Regions from separate parts of the Vibrio sp. WZ-1 genome, predicted to be linked through region 1. Evidence: predicted binding sites of a transcription regulator. Region 1 holds the regulator's gene; the other holds the start of a gene.
The links. Region 1 encodes PurR, which represses purine synthesis genes. Its sites were predicted from a motif close to TNANGNAAACGTTTNCNTNA; they were not measured.
Positions count from the first base shown of each region.

Region 2: a site for PurR is predicted at 3,718-3,737, ahead of ACTS60_RS13430 (NupC/NupG family nucleoside CNT transporter). Genes of this name have one in related genera too.

Region 1 is NZ_JBQEQR010000080.1:113,098-122,956, reverse strand. Features, by position in the region: gene topA (type I DNA topoisomerase) at 1-1,104, shown strand, start outside; gene glgC (glucose-1-phosphate adenylyltransferase) at 1,591-2,808, shown strand; gene glgA (glycogen synthase GlgA) at 2,798-4,255, shown strand; gene ACTS60_RS17170 (alpha/beta fold hydrolase) at 4,377-5,180, shown strand; gene ACTS60_RS17165 (putative signal transducing protein) at 5,213-5,530, opposite strand; gene ACTS60_RS17160 (TVP38/TMEM64 family protein) at 5,527-6,222, opposite strand; gene ACTS60_RS17155 (TfoX/Sxy family DNA transformation protein) at 6,338-6,928, opposite strand; cyclic di-GMP riboswitch class I at 7,045-7,135, opposite strand; gene purR (HTH-type transcriptional repressor PurR) at 7,407-8,411, opposite strand; gene torD (molecular chaperone TorD) at 8,859-9,506, opposite strand; gene torR (two-component system response regulator TorR) at 9,739-9,859, shown strand, end outside.
Region 2 is NZ_JBQEQR010000076.1:186,316-191,246, forward strand. Features, by position in the region: gene deoA (thymidine phosphorylase) at 1-813, opposite strand, end outside; gene deoC (deoxyribose-phosphate aldolase) at 912-1,688, opposite strand; gene ACTS60_RS13430 (NupC/NupG family nucleoside CNT transporter) at 2,270-3,553, opposite strand; gene ACTS60_RS13435 (TatD family hydrolase) at 3,758-4,531, opposite strand; gene ACTS60_RS13440 (DUF5363 family protein) at 4,518-4,685, opposite strand; gene prfC (peptide chain release factor 3) at 4,803-4,931, opposite strand, start outside.

The DNA.
Region 1 (9,859 bases):
ACGATCCAAGATCGCGGCTACGTAAAGGTTGAGCAGCGTCGTTTCTACGCAGAGAAGATGGGTGAAATCGTTACTGACCGTCTAGATGACAGCTTTAATGATCTGATGAACTACGACTTTACTGCTCGTATGGAGCAGAAGCTTGACCAAATCGCTGAAGGTGAAGTGAAGTGGAAGTCAGTGTTAGACAACTTCTTTACCGACTTCACTGGCGATCTTGAAAAAGCAGAACAAGATGAAACTGAAGGCGGCATGAAGCTGAATCACATTGTGATGACAGACATTGAATGTCCGACATGTAGCCGCCCAATGGGTATTCGTACTGCATCTACAGGCGTTTTCCTTGGCTGTTCTGGTTATGCGTTACCACCTAAAGAGCGTTGTAAAACAACGATCAACTTGGGTGACGAAGATGGCATCATCAACGTTCTAGAAGAAGATGTGGAAACCGCTGCGTTGCGTGCGAAGAAGCGCTGTCCTATTTGTGAAACAGCGATGGATGCGTACCTGATTGACGATAAGCGTAAAATGCACGTTTGTGGTAACAACCCAAACTGTGAAGGCTACATCGTTGAGCACGGTGAGTTCAAAGTGAAAGGCTACGATGGTCCTGTTGTTGAGTGTGACAAGTGTGGCTCTGACATGGTGCTTAAGAACGGTCGCTTCGGTAAATACATGGATTGTACGAGTGAGACGTGTAAGAACACTCGTAAGATTCTGAAGAACGGTGAAGTTGCGCCTCCGAAAGAAGATCCCGTTCATTTCCCTGAACTACCATGTGAAAACTCGGATGCTTACTTCGTTCTACGTGATGGCGCTTCTGGCTTATTTATGGCGGCAAGCAACTTCCCTAAATCACGTGAAACTCGTGCTCCGTTAGTATCTGAACTTGCTCGCTTTGAAGAACGTCTTCCTGAGAAGTTTAAGTATCTAGCGACAGCGCCAGCAGCAGATCCAGATGGTCGCCCTGCAGTGGTTCGCTTTAGCCGTAAGAGCAAAGAAAACTACGTGCGTACTGAAGATAATGGCAAGCCAAGTGGCTGGACAGCCTTGTTTATTGACGGTAAGTGGGAAATCACGGATAAGCGCAAAAAAGCGAAGTAATTCGATTCCATAACGATAAAGGCAGCGAAAAAGCTGCCTTTTTTATTGCCATAGTTCTTCATTTTTTGATTGTCATAGAGTTTTCATCAAGGTGCCGTATTTTAATTGAGCGTACTGATTTGTACCCTCGCTGTGTGTAAATTGTTTTCATGATGTAAACGATTGCGTGACTTAGTGTGACCGGATTATCGTCTTGAGCAAGTAACATCTGTACGCGACACAGAATGGCATATTTAAAATTGTAATTTAATTCCAATTCGATAATTTAATACCTAATAAGTGCAACTGCTTGCTGCCAATTAGTACAAAAATATATCGAATAAATGCGGCAGCACAAAGGAAAGCACAATAGCTTAATTTTGCTCGCTAACTCACGGTTAGAGTTGGTGGAGTAGATACTATAAGGTATCCGCTCGATTACCCCTGAGGCTTATCATGATCGAGTGGATATGGAAATCCAAGCTATAACTATATGGAGAACAACGAATGGCTGGTGTTTTGGGAATGATTCTTGCTGGCGGTGAAGGCTCTCGTCTGAGACCTTTAACGGAATCCCGCAGTAAACCTTCGGTCCCTTTTGGCGGAAGTTACCGACTTATTGATTTCGCTTTGAACAACTTCGTGAATGCCGACTTGATGCGCATTTACGTCCTAACTCAATTTAAATCTCAATCTTTGTTTCATCACATGAAAAAGGGGTGGAACATCAATGGCATCACAGATCGCTTTATCGATCCAATTCCTGCACAAATGCGCACAGGTAAGCGTTGGTATGAAGGCACAGCTGATGCGATCTATCAAAACCTACGTTTTATGGAACTGGCAGAACCTGATCAGGTATGTATCTTCGGTTCAGACCATATCTATAAAATGGATATCAAACAGATGCTGGCTTTCCACGAAGAAAAAGAAGCGTCTTTAACGGTTTCAGCGTTGCGAATGCCGTTATCTGAAGCGTCTCAATTTGGTGTTATCGAAGTGGATGCAGAAGGCCGTATGGTCGGTTTTGAAGAGAAACCAGAAAGTCCTAAATCCATCCCTGGAGACCCAGAACACGCGCTTGTATCTATGGGCAACTACGTGTTCGAAGCACAGACTCTATTTGCTGAATTGATTGAAGATGCCGACAATGAAGCCTCTACGCACGATTTTGGCAAAGACATCATTCCTAAGATGTTCCCGCGCGGCGACGTATTCGTGTATGACTTCAGTACAAACCGTATTACTGGTGAAAAGGAAGAAGTGTACTGGCGTGATGTAGGTACGATTGATGCCTATTGGCAAGCTCATATGGATCTACTTGAGAAAGACGCTCCGTTTTCGCTATACAACCGTAAATGGCCACTGCACACCTACTACCCACCATTACCGCCAGCGACCTTTACCGACTCAGATAATGGTCGAGTCCAGATCATCGATAGTTTGGTATGTAATGGCAGCTATGTGCGTGGATCTCGTATTGAAAAATCGGTGCTGGGTTTCCGCAGTAACATTGCCTCAGCGTGTGACATCAGCCAATGCATATTGCTAGGTGATGTTAAAGTGGGTGAAGGCTGTGTGCTTCATCGCGTGATCGTAGATAAGGATGCCGATATCGCACCTGGTACACAAATTGGTGTTAATCTGCAAGAAGACAAGAAACACTACCATGTGTCAGAGGATGGTGTTGTTGTTATTCCAAAAGGAGCACGTGTTGGCTACTAACAATTTGTCTGTTCTGTTTGTAGCATCTGAGGTCGAAGGGCTGATTAAAAGTGGTGGCTTGGCTGATGTAGCCAAGGCACTGCCGCAAGCGCTTCAAAATCATCAGCAAGATGTACGAATTTCTATTCCTGCCTATACAGGCATAGAACAGTTGTCGGAAGCTGAGACTGTACTAGAAACAGAATTAACGAGTTGGCCTCATACCGCTTATCGAGTTTTAAAGCTAATGCTTGGGGATAATCAAGTTTACTTGATAGATTGTCCGCCGTATTTCAATCGTCCTTCCATGTATGCAGAAAATAACCAAGCCTACACTGACAACGGCGAGCGCTTTGCTTTTTTCAGCGCAGCTTGCCTTGATATGTTACCAAAGCTTGGCTTCCAACCAGACATCGTTCATGCCAATGACTGGCATACGGGCTTAGTTCCATTCCTACTCAAACATCGATATGGAAACGACGCCTTTTTTGCAAATACTCGCAGTGTTATCTCGATTCATAATGCGGTATTTAAAGGGGTATTTAGCTACGATGATGTCCAGTGCCTTCCTGAGTTCCATAGCCGAAACGTGCCTGACGCAGCTGTTAGTGCTACACACATCACGATGCTAAAAGCAGGTGTGATGAATGCAGATAAGATCAATGCTGTAAGTCCTACCTATGCTGAAGAGCTTAAAACCGAGCTTGGAAGTCACGGTATGGCATGGGAGTTTCAGCAACGCTCGACGGATTTGGTTGGTATTCTTAACGGTTGTGATTACAGTGCGTGGAATCCAGAAACCGATCCTAACCTGCCATTGAACTACAAAGCGAATCGTCAAAGCATGGTTCGTGGTAAGAATGCGTGTAAGAAAGCGCTTCAAGAAAAGCTTGGGCTAGAAGAATCCGACTGTGCGATGTTTGGTATGGTATGCCGCCTAACTCAACAAAAAGGTGTGCATTACTTACTACCAGCGTTAGCAGACTTTCTTAAGCACGATGTTCAAGTTGTGGTTGTTGGAACGGGTGATCCTATCTTAGCGGCTCAGTTGAGAGATGTGTCAGCACAGTTTGCCAATAAGTTTATTTTTGTTGAAGCCTACGATAACGAGCTCGCCCACTTAGTCGAGGCCGCTTCTGATTTCTTCTTGATGCCTTCAGAGTTTGAACCTTGTGGTTTGAATCAGATCTACAGCATGGCTTATGGCACCTTACCAATCGTTCGTGGAGTGGGGGGGCTTAAAGATAGTGTCAATGATTACGATGTTGATTCCGCGGATGCGACAGGTTTTGTTTTTTACGAACCAACACCTCAAGGATTACTTCTGACGATGTTGAGAGCGTTGTTGCTTTATGCACAAAATACGAACGAAGTAAGGCGTGTTCAGCTCCAAGCTATGCAAAAAGATTTCTGTTGGCACAAAGCTGCAGAAGAATATTTGCAGCTGTATAGGGCTGCGTTAAATTAACGCAAAATTTTTAAAAATTGTAACTAAAGGCACCGAATGAGGTGCCTTTATTACCTTGTACTTATAGAGTGTGGTAGGATTTACTCACACTTTTTCATACAGAATGTTTTCAGACTGATAAATGACTCAGCCACTTCTATTCCATAAAACCTATATACATCCCACCAGTAATGAGTGGGTCGTTTTCGTACATGGTGCTGGTGGCAGTTCGTCAATATGGTTTAAGCAACTTAAGGCATATAAAGAACACTTTAATTTAGTTTTAATTGACCTGCGTGGACATGGTAAATCAAATCAGTTAATCAAAGAGTTGATGACAAGTCGCTATACTTTTACGGAAGTTACGCAAGACATTCTAAAAGTTTTGGACCACCTTAAGATTCAATCGGCTCATTTTGTTGGTATGTCTCTGGGGACCATCATTGTTCGTAACCTTGCTGAACTAGCCTCGGAACGCGTACGTTCTATGGTTCTCGGTGGGGCGGTAACACGTCTGAATACACGTTCTCAAATTCTGGTGAAACTTGGCAACCTTGGAAAACATATTCTGCCTTATATGTGGCTATATAAGCTGTTTGCCTACATTGTGATGCCACAGAAAAACCAACGTGAATCGCGACATTTATTCATTCGTGAAGCGAAGAAGTTGTGTCAAAAAGAGTTCAAACGCTGGTTTATCTTGGCCGCTGACGTTAACCCTTTGATGAAATACTTTAAAGATCGTGAACTCCCGATTCCAACGCTGTACTTGATGGGCGATAGAGATTACATGTTTATCAAACCAGTTAAAGAGATGGTTGCGGTACACAAGCAAAGTGTTTTACGTGAGATCCCTGACTGTGGTCATGTGTGTAATGTAGAAAGGCCAGATGACTTTAATCAACACTCCATCGAGTTCATTAAGCAGCAGAGTTTAGCTGCCTAAATCCGAAATGATTGAAAAGATAAGGGGAGCCATTAAGGCTCTCCTATTTGATACCCGCATTGCCAACATGCACCAAACTGCCCTTCATTCTGCTCCAAACAATTAGGACATTGCCAATCTTGGTAACTCTGCTCTGCTTGTTTTTGATAGTCTTCGACAATGGCTGAAGCTTTCAATTGTTGCTCAGGATATAAAAGCCAAACATAAGGGTCTGTATCATTACCAAATGGCAATTCCCCCTTTAATCCGAACATCCCTTCGCCTCTTACTTCACAGCCTATCTGCTCGGTCTTGAGAAGCTCACAGACGATATGAGCTTCAGCGGGATTTTTTGCGATGAATACCTTCATTGCGCATTTCCATTTTGTTGTACTTGAGTTGGGCGGATTTTATTCATTACCCACTTGGCGATGATTGGAAACAAACCAAGTAGTGCAAATGATGCTAATACGGTGGGAGACACAATACCTGAAAGGCTATCTATGGTGGCTAATTGAGTCCCCGCATTCAGGTAAACAGCTGTACCCGGTAACATACCTACTTGGCTGGTTAAATAGAACCGTGCAATCGTCATAGGTGTCAATCCCATCAGCAAGTTGATAAGAAAAAATGGAAAGACGGGAATTAAGCGTAGAGAAAACAGGTAAAAGGCCCCATCTTTTTCAACGCCTTGGTTAATGGCATTCAGTTTGTTTCCAAACTTACTTTGTACCCATTCTCTCAATAAGTAACGGCTACTTAAGAAGGCAACTGTTGCGCCAATGGTGCTGGCAAAAGAAACCAATAAGAGACTGGTCCAGAAACCAAATAGAGCAGCACCCAGAAGCGTTACTACGGCAGCTCCGGGAATGGAGAAAGCGGTGATAGCTATATACGCAAAGAAATAAGTTGCTGCAGCAAGTACGAAATTTTGGCTAATAAAAGTGTTCAACGCCTCTTGCTGTGCCTTGGCGTTTTCTAGGGTTAGATATTGACCAAAACTCACACCTAAAAAGACAATCGTCGCGAGTAGGATCAGTCCTAAAATCAGTTTCTTATTCATATCTATCACTCCATTTCTGCTTCTTAGATAATAAGACAGAATGGAGTGAGAAAAAATTTCAAAAAAACCGCAGTGTAAAACTGCGGTTTATGAATTCCTGGAGCTCAAACTTGTGTTATGAGAGGTGGTTAATTAGCTCTTCTCGACGAGATTGAGGTACAACACTCCAATGAGTACCATTAATGGCGCCCTCAAGGGCCCACAGTAACTCGATGCTTACAGAAGCTGTATGTGTTTCTTGGATCGCCTTGTACGCGTTTAACGCCCCTTGTTCTTCAAGCTGCGTAACAGAATCTATGCCTGCTTTCTTAAGCATTCTCTCTGTTGCTAGCCTAAGGTTCGGTAGATCTTTTAAACGAGTCGGTTTAGAGCTGGCTTGCTGTTCTTTTTCAAGCTTTGCAGTTTCGAGCGAACTTTTGGCTACTTCCACTAAGTGTTGTGGTGTGTCCCAAAGGTCTGGTGAAACGGCATAGTACTTTGTGACTACAGGAAATCCACGCTTCTTGTATACGTAAGGTTTAAGTCCCTGAGTTTCAAAGTCTGAAGATGTCTTTTTATCGGCTCTGATATGAAGCTGGTTGTTAACGACTAATGCAAACATTGTTTCATCAGCAAAAAGGCCAAAGCCGCCAAACATTGAGCGTGACTTGATCGTACCAAGCACCTCAAAAAGCTTCATAGAGTCTTTGAGTATCGGTTTATCCATGATGTGTTATCTCGGTGTAATTTAAATTACGCCACCAAAAATCAGGTCCGAGAGATTAGCAAACGCATGCAGACACAATGTCATTAAAGGGTAAACTCGTCATATGCATACTTGCCATCGGTAACCCCGCTACCATGCTATCTCATGCGATAGTTTAGGCCGGAAGCTTTGCGTCCCACTCTTTAGAGTGGTTTGCCCTGTGCGTGACACTGAAAGCATACTTCCTACATTGGACTAATATCACATTCTGCGCTTGTAAATGTGATCTTGGTTCAGTTAATAGTTATTTTTTCGTGAGTTAAGTTTCATAGATTAACAAAGTGGTCTACCAGGAAATTGTCAGCGCTAGAGAGTTGACTGTACGAAGAAATAACAAGTCTGCAAAGTTCTACATACAGAACTGTTGTCATGGATGGGTTGTTAAATAAAAAGCATCCATATGGATGCTTTTTGATGATGAGTAAACGAGCACTAAAGATTAGTTGATCTTTCTAACCGTGTTTCTAATCACGATCTCTGGCTGCATTTCAAACACTCGTTTTTCGTGTTCTTTATCTTTGATACGCTCTAGTAGGATCTCAAAAGCGTTTTTACCCACACGACGTTTTGGTTGGTGGATAGTCGTTAGTGGTGGTGAGAAGTACTCTGCCAGCTCAATGTTGTCATAGCCGATAACAGAAACATCATCTGGTACCTTGATACCGTTCTGCTGAAGGCGGCTCATCAAGCCAAGTGCCATCGTGTCATTGAAACAGAAAACTGCGGTAGGGCGTTTTTCCATTGCAGTAATGTTATCTGCCGCTAGCACAGCGGTATCACACTCAAAGTTGCCTTCAAGAATCCAATCTTCGTTAACCGCAAGGTTTGCTTCTGCCATTGCACGACGATAACCCGCAATACGCTCTTGGCACGCAGCTTTTTCGAAGTGACCGCTTAAACACGCGATGTCTGTGTGACCATTGTCGATCAGATATTTTGTCGCGATGTAACCGCCTTCTTCTGAGTTATCAATGATCTTGTCTGCTTGTGAGCTTTCTGGACCCCAGTCCATCACAACTTTAGGTATGTCTGAGTGACGGTCAAGCATCTCTTTTAGTTCTTCCGTCAGATCAGAACACATTACTAGAATGCCATCTACACGCTTTTCAGCGAGCATGCGGATGTAGTCACGTTGCTTCTCGTAAATACCGCCCGTGTTACATAGGATAAGAGTGTAACCTTGACGGTAACAGTAGCTCTCAACACCATCGATTACTTCAGAGAAGAACAGGTTGGTAGATTGAGTTACTAGCATACCGATGGTACGAGTTGAGTTGCACTTTAAACTGCGTGCAACGGCACTTGGTGCGTAATTAAGTTCATCCACCGCTTTCATTACTTTTTCTTGAGTTGCTTCTGCAACAAAGCGAGTTTTATTAATTACGTGCGAAACCGTAGTGGTAGAAACGCCGGCTAAGCGAGCAACGTCTTTAATAGTGGCCATAAATGATGTCCTGTATCGAGCTACTGTAAATACCGTAGTGAAGACAACCATACGCTTAGGGTCTTGCGCAAACCGAGCAACTGCGAATAGGGGCATTGCTGAGATATTTGGCAGCGGTTGTTCCGAAATCGGTATAAAAAGGTTTGTAGCAACATTTATCGCTGAGTCTCATATTCCTTTCTTATACTAAGTGAGGAATTGGTCAGCAATCCTGTTAAGAAAACACAAAAACCGCTTTATTTCAGCGGTTTACATATAAATCATATTTAATCGTTTGCGCTCACATTTTAGACTGATGCGGGCAAGCTGGCAATGTTTTAAGCAGCTGTTTTGTGCCTCGGAGGTCACAGTTTAACGGCTAAATGGATTGTATTTCTCTGCGCCAGATTAAAAACAAACGAATAAAATAGGGAGTCTGAATGACAGACTCCCCAAAATAGGCGGCAATTATTCACCAAGAAGGTAGGTGCTGTCCAGTTTACAAAATGCAATTAATAGTTGCGCGACACTAACATAGAAGCCAAATTCATCGAATTGCTTACATTTAGCGGCAAACTGAGGTAGCCATGTCAAAAGGTGTTGCTGGATGAACTCATTTTGCTTTTCGAATGCATCTTCCATGTGTTTTTCCTGCTCGAGTTCATTTGAGCGGATAATCATATTGCCTAAAAAATCTAACTCGACTGCTAAATGATCCGCAGGCTCTTTTAGATTTTCGTCAACTTGCACACCAAAGTCTGCCATCAGCCTTTCCATCTCTTCTGCTGGTTTATCGTTTAATAAACCAGATTCACCGATGTACATTGAGGCATAAGGTAGCGCACCGTGCTTTTCTGTTTTAAGAAAAAGTTCACAGAAGTCCGCAGCTAGCTCTAACTGAGCATCTTCACGATCTTGTAGGCGGTTAAGCGCATCAACAAGGGCATTAACGGATGGTTTGAGTGTTTCATTTTCACCTAAACCAGCTAAAAAGCTTCGAATTTCAACACTATGATAAGATTCCAGTTCCTTGTCTGTCAGCTCTTTTGCAAACAGGCTAGAAAACCACCAATAAATCTCAGCTCGTTTTTCGTTAAAAGCTTTCACTTCTTGCATTTTTTTGCTCCCAAATAGTTATCCCCTAAGTGTAAACAATTAAAATGAATAGCAGTAACTATAATTGTTATGGTTTATTGGGAAATATGCATGTTTATGAATGGCGGCAAATAAGCTTGTTTTGCATCAATAAATCCACAAAATCTTGCTTTTTATTGTAACTATTACTAGATATGTTACTAGTTATGAATAGAATACGTCTTGGAAGATAAAAAAGACAGAAGTGGTGTAAATGAGCTATCACGTATTAGTCGTAGAAGATGATGTTGTAACTCGCAGTAAGCTTGCGGGCTATTTCCAAAATGAAGGTTACAAAGTTAGTGAAGCAGAAAGTGGTGCTGAAATGCGCGAAG
Region 2 (4,931 bases), on a different contig from region 1:
ACGTGGGTTACGGTATTCACCTGTTAGGAAACGAACCGCTTCGCGTACTTCCACTGCGTTACCCGCAGAAGAAGCTAATACTTGGTTCATGTCCGTAAGGATTGCTGTAGTCTTAGTGCCAGCACCGTTTGCTACTGCAACGATTGATTTTGCTAGCTCTTCAGACGCTTCGTAAGTTGGCATGAATGCGCCAGAACCTACTTTTACGTCCATTACTAGAGACTCAAGACCTGCTGCTAGCTTCTTAGATAGAATAGATGCAGTGATCAGTGAAATGTTATCCACTGTTGCTGTGATATCACGAGTTGCGTAAACGCGTTTGTCAGCTGGTGCAAGATCGCCAGTTTGGCCGATAATTGCGACGCCTGCGTCTTTAGTAACATCACCAAAAACTTCGTTAGTTGGTGTGATGTTGTAGCCAGGGATAGACTCAAGTTTATCCAGCGTACCACCTGTGTGGCCAAGACCACGGCCTGAGATCATAGGAACGAAACCACCACATGCTGCCACCATTGGGCCAAGCATTAGCGAAGTAACGTCACCCACACCACCTGTAGAGTGTTTATCAACAATCGGGCCACCAAAGTTCATGTGGCTCCAGTCGATAACCATACCAGAGTCACGCATTGCACACGTTAGTGCGATACGCTCAGGCATTGTCATCTCATTGAAGAAAATAGTCATAGCAAACGCAGCGATCTGACCTTCAGATACTGTGTTGTTTGCTACGCCTTGAATAAAGAAGTTGATTTCGTCGGCAGTTAAAACTTCGCCATCACGTTTTTTACGAATAATTTCTTGTGGTAAATACATTAGTGCCTCCCACGCTCGTTATGAGCCATGGTTAAAGTAGGATAAAGAGGTTTGGCAGCACCAAAAACTGGTGCTACCGTTCAGACGTATTGTTGGAATTAGTAAGCTGTTGGATCAGCAACTTCGTCCGATACTTCTAATGTATTTAGTAGGTTTGTTAGCAGGCTAGATGCACCAAAACGGTAATGACGAGCGTCTACCCAGTTGTCACCTAGGATTTCGTCAGCCATTGCTAGGTATGCTGCTGCATCTTCAGCAGTACGCACACCACCTGCAGGTTTGAAACCAACAGATTCTGCAACACCCATATCACGAATAACTTCAAGCATCATGCGAGCGTATTCTGGCGTTGCGTTTACTGGCACTTTACCAGTTGAAGTTTTAATAAAGTCAGCACCCGCTTCGATACAGATTTGTGATGCTTTCTTAATTAGCGCTTCTTCTTTTAGTTCACCTGTTTCGATGATCACTTTAAGAAGGATATCACCACAAGCTTCTTTACATTGCTTAACTAGTTCGAAGCCAACTTTCTCATCACCCGCCATTAGAGCGCGGTATGGGAAAACAACGTCAACTTCGTCTGCACCGTAAGCGACAGCCGCTTTAGTTTCAGCAACCGCGATGTCGATATCGTCGTTACCGTGTGGGAAGTTCGTTACTGTTGCAATACGAACTTCTGGCGTACCTTGCTCACGAAGTGTCTTCTTAGCAATAGGAATAAAGCGAGGGTAAATACAAATTGCAGCTGTGTTGCCTACTGCTGTTTTTGCGTCATGACATAGTGAGATCACTTTTGCATCAGTGTCGTCATCATTCAGCGTAGTTAGGTCCATAAGTTTTAGTGCACGTAGCGCTGCTGCTTTTAAATCGCTCATTTCTATCTCCGATCAATATTCAAAAAATTCACTACTCAGCCTCACATCACTTCTCTAACTATAATCAACAAGTCGAGACAGTGTGAGAAATTGGCTAAACAGTCTATTAATGAACGGACTTGGTTCCCTGAAGACTCGGCATATACAGCGAATAATTCATATGCCAATTGCTATCCTTGTCACCGCACAGTACCAGTTTGGCCTATGGCACAACAATCTATGATTGCGGTGTCTTTAATATCACATCAAACAATAAAACTCTTGCTAGATTTGATATTGAGGGCAAATCATTTGCCCATCGAGTATGTTGTATTCATGGAGTGATTAAGTAATAACCTTAACCGCTATCCTGTGATTACTACATTATAGATATTCACCGCAAAACTGTAGCACCAAATAGAGCGCAAACGGTTTGTATCTCAAAATTTTCCGGCCTCTATTCCACCAACTTCGTAAGCCACTCACGTAGACCTACGTGCAGTAGAATTTTTTAGGTCCAAAAAACGAAAAATGCCCCGCAGCAATTTCTTGCTACAGGGCATGGTTTAAAACGGCGTCTATATATTAAGAACCGATTCTAATTAAAGTGCTGCAAGGCTAAGGCAGAAACCTGCGATAGTAGCTGCCATTAGGTTAGACAACGTACCAGCAAGAACTGCTTTAATACCCATGCGAGCGATATCTGAACGACGGTTTGGTGCAAGGCTACCTAGACCACCAAGTAGGATCGCGATAGAAGAAAGGTTCGCGAAGCCACATAGTGCGAATGAGATGATAGCTGTTGTCTTCTCAGACATTACTTCACCAGTTGCCGCAACTACTTGAGCGCTTTCACCTAGGTAAGGTGTGAAGTTCAAGTAAGCAACGAATTCGTTGATAACTAGTTTCTGACCGATGAATGAACCAGCAACAACTGCTTCGTTCCAAGGAACACCGATTAGGAATGCTAGTGGAGAGAACGCGTAACCAAGGATTAGCTCTAGTGTTAGTTCAGGCATACCGAACCAACCACCGATGCCACCTAGCATACCGTTAACAAGAGCAATAAGACCTACGAACGCGATTAGCATTGCACCTACGTTTAGTGCAAGTTGTAGACCAGAAGCCGCACCGCCCGCTGCTGCGTCGATTACGTTAGCTGGTTTATCGTCGCCACCGTCCATTGCTTCTTCGATGTCTTCATGAGGCTTATCAGTCTCTGGGTGAAGAATCTTAGCGAACAGTAGACCACCAGGTGCTGCCATGAATGATGCTGCTACTAGGTACTCTAGAGGTACACCCATTGAAGCGTAACCAGCTAGTACACCACCAGCTACAGATGCTAGACCACCACACATTACCGCGAATAGCTCAGATTGAGTCATCTTAGGTACGAATGGGCGAACAACTAGAGGTGCTTCAGTTTGACCTACGAAAATGTTAGCCGCAGCAGACATTGATTCCGCGCGAGAAGTGCCAAGCGCTTTTTGTAGTGCACCACCAAGAATCTTGATAACCCACTGCATTGCGCCAATGTAGTAAAGAACTGAAATCAGTGCTGAGAAGAAGATCAGTGTAGGAAGAACGCGGAATGCGAAGATGAAGCCGCCGCCGCCGAATACTTCGAACATCTTGTCAGAAACAAGACCACCGAATAGGAAAGATGAACCATTGTTACCGTAGTTGATAACGTTAGATACACCAGTAGAGAAACCGTTCAGTAGATCACGGCCCCAAGGTACATAAAGAACAAATGCACCTAATACGAATTGGATAGCGAATGCGCCACCCACAGTTCTTAGATTGATAGCTTTACGGTTATTAGAAAATGCAAATGCAATAGCAAGAAGCACTACCATACCGACTAGGCTCATAAACAGGCTCATAGTTTATGACTTCCTTATAAGTTATTTGTTGGCGTGTTACAAAATGGAGCTATAAAGCGGGGGCAATTATACTCATCCAGAATCAATTAAAGTAATGCCATCCTCACACTTTCTCATAAGATTCATCATTGATTCACCTCCGTTTGTGAGTTATCTCACAATAAGAAGGTAATCGTTTTCTATTCTGAACAGCATCTTTAGATTTTATTCACATATGGAGAAGGCAGAATTGCTATTTTCCCACACTTTTTCGGCAATCGATTGCTTTTCTCTTTTATGCAACTCTGAGAGTTGATTCAATATATGAATGAGTTTGGCAGGGTGATTCGGCTCGCCCTGATAACCAAGTATAGGCATATCCGGCGCGTCCGTTTCTAAAACAAGAAATTCAAGTGGTAATCTTTGAATTGCATCGCGTGTTTTGTTGGCTCTTGGATAGGTAATTGAGCCACCAACTCCGATAAAAAAATCTAATCGAACCCATTCCATCGCCTGTTGATAGCTACCAGAAAAAGCATGTAACACGCCCCCCTTTGGTAACTTAGCCGCTTTGACCATTTGAATAAGTCGATTGTGCGCTTTACGACTGTGCAAAATCACCGGAAGTTCAAATCGCCTGGCAAGCTCAAACTGTCGTTCTAACGCGCACTCTTGCAGTTCCACTGGCGTCTCTATCGCAAAGTCCAAGCCACACTCCCCTATTGCGACACATTGTCGATTAGGTGAGGAAAGTAACGACTCCAATTCAGGGACAAATTGTTCAAACTCGTCGTTCAGGAAATAAGGGTGGAAGCCGAGCGCGTAATAAAGGTGAGGATGTTGACTGGTAAGCTCTTGGATACGAGACCAGTTACTCGGCCCCACGGAGGGAATCAGGATACGCTCCACGCCTTGCTCACGAGCAAGTTCAACTTGACGAGAAAAATCACCTTGGAAGACATCAAAGTCGAAATGGCAATGGGTATCAAACAGTTTCATTGTTTGCTTTCTCTTGTTTTGCTTTTTTAGCAGGCTCATCTTCATGAACTGGGTCTTGCTTATACGGCACACAACTGCGCTTTTGATCATGCGTCAGCCCCATCTCTTTACACCAGTCGTCGTAGCGTTTGAGTGTTCTCTTAAACCAGTTCATTGCGCACCTTTTCTAAGTAATCGTTTTACTTCGCCAAATAAAAAACCGCCGTTAGCTAAGTGTATAGCTAACGGCGGTTTATGATCTAGTGCGCTATATAACGTCGCTTAGATTCAATTAGTGCTCACGAGTTGCACGGAAATCGATATCTGGGAAACGCTCTTGTGCTAGGTTTAGGTTAACCATAGTTGGCGCGATGTACGTTAGGTTGTCGCCACCGTCCAATGCTAGGTTAGCTTGGTTCTT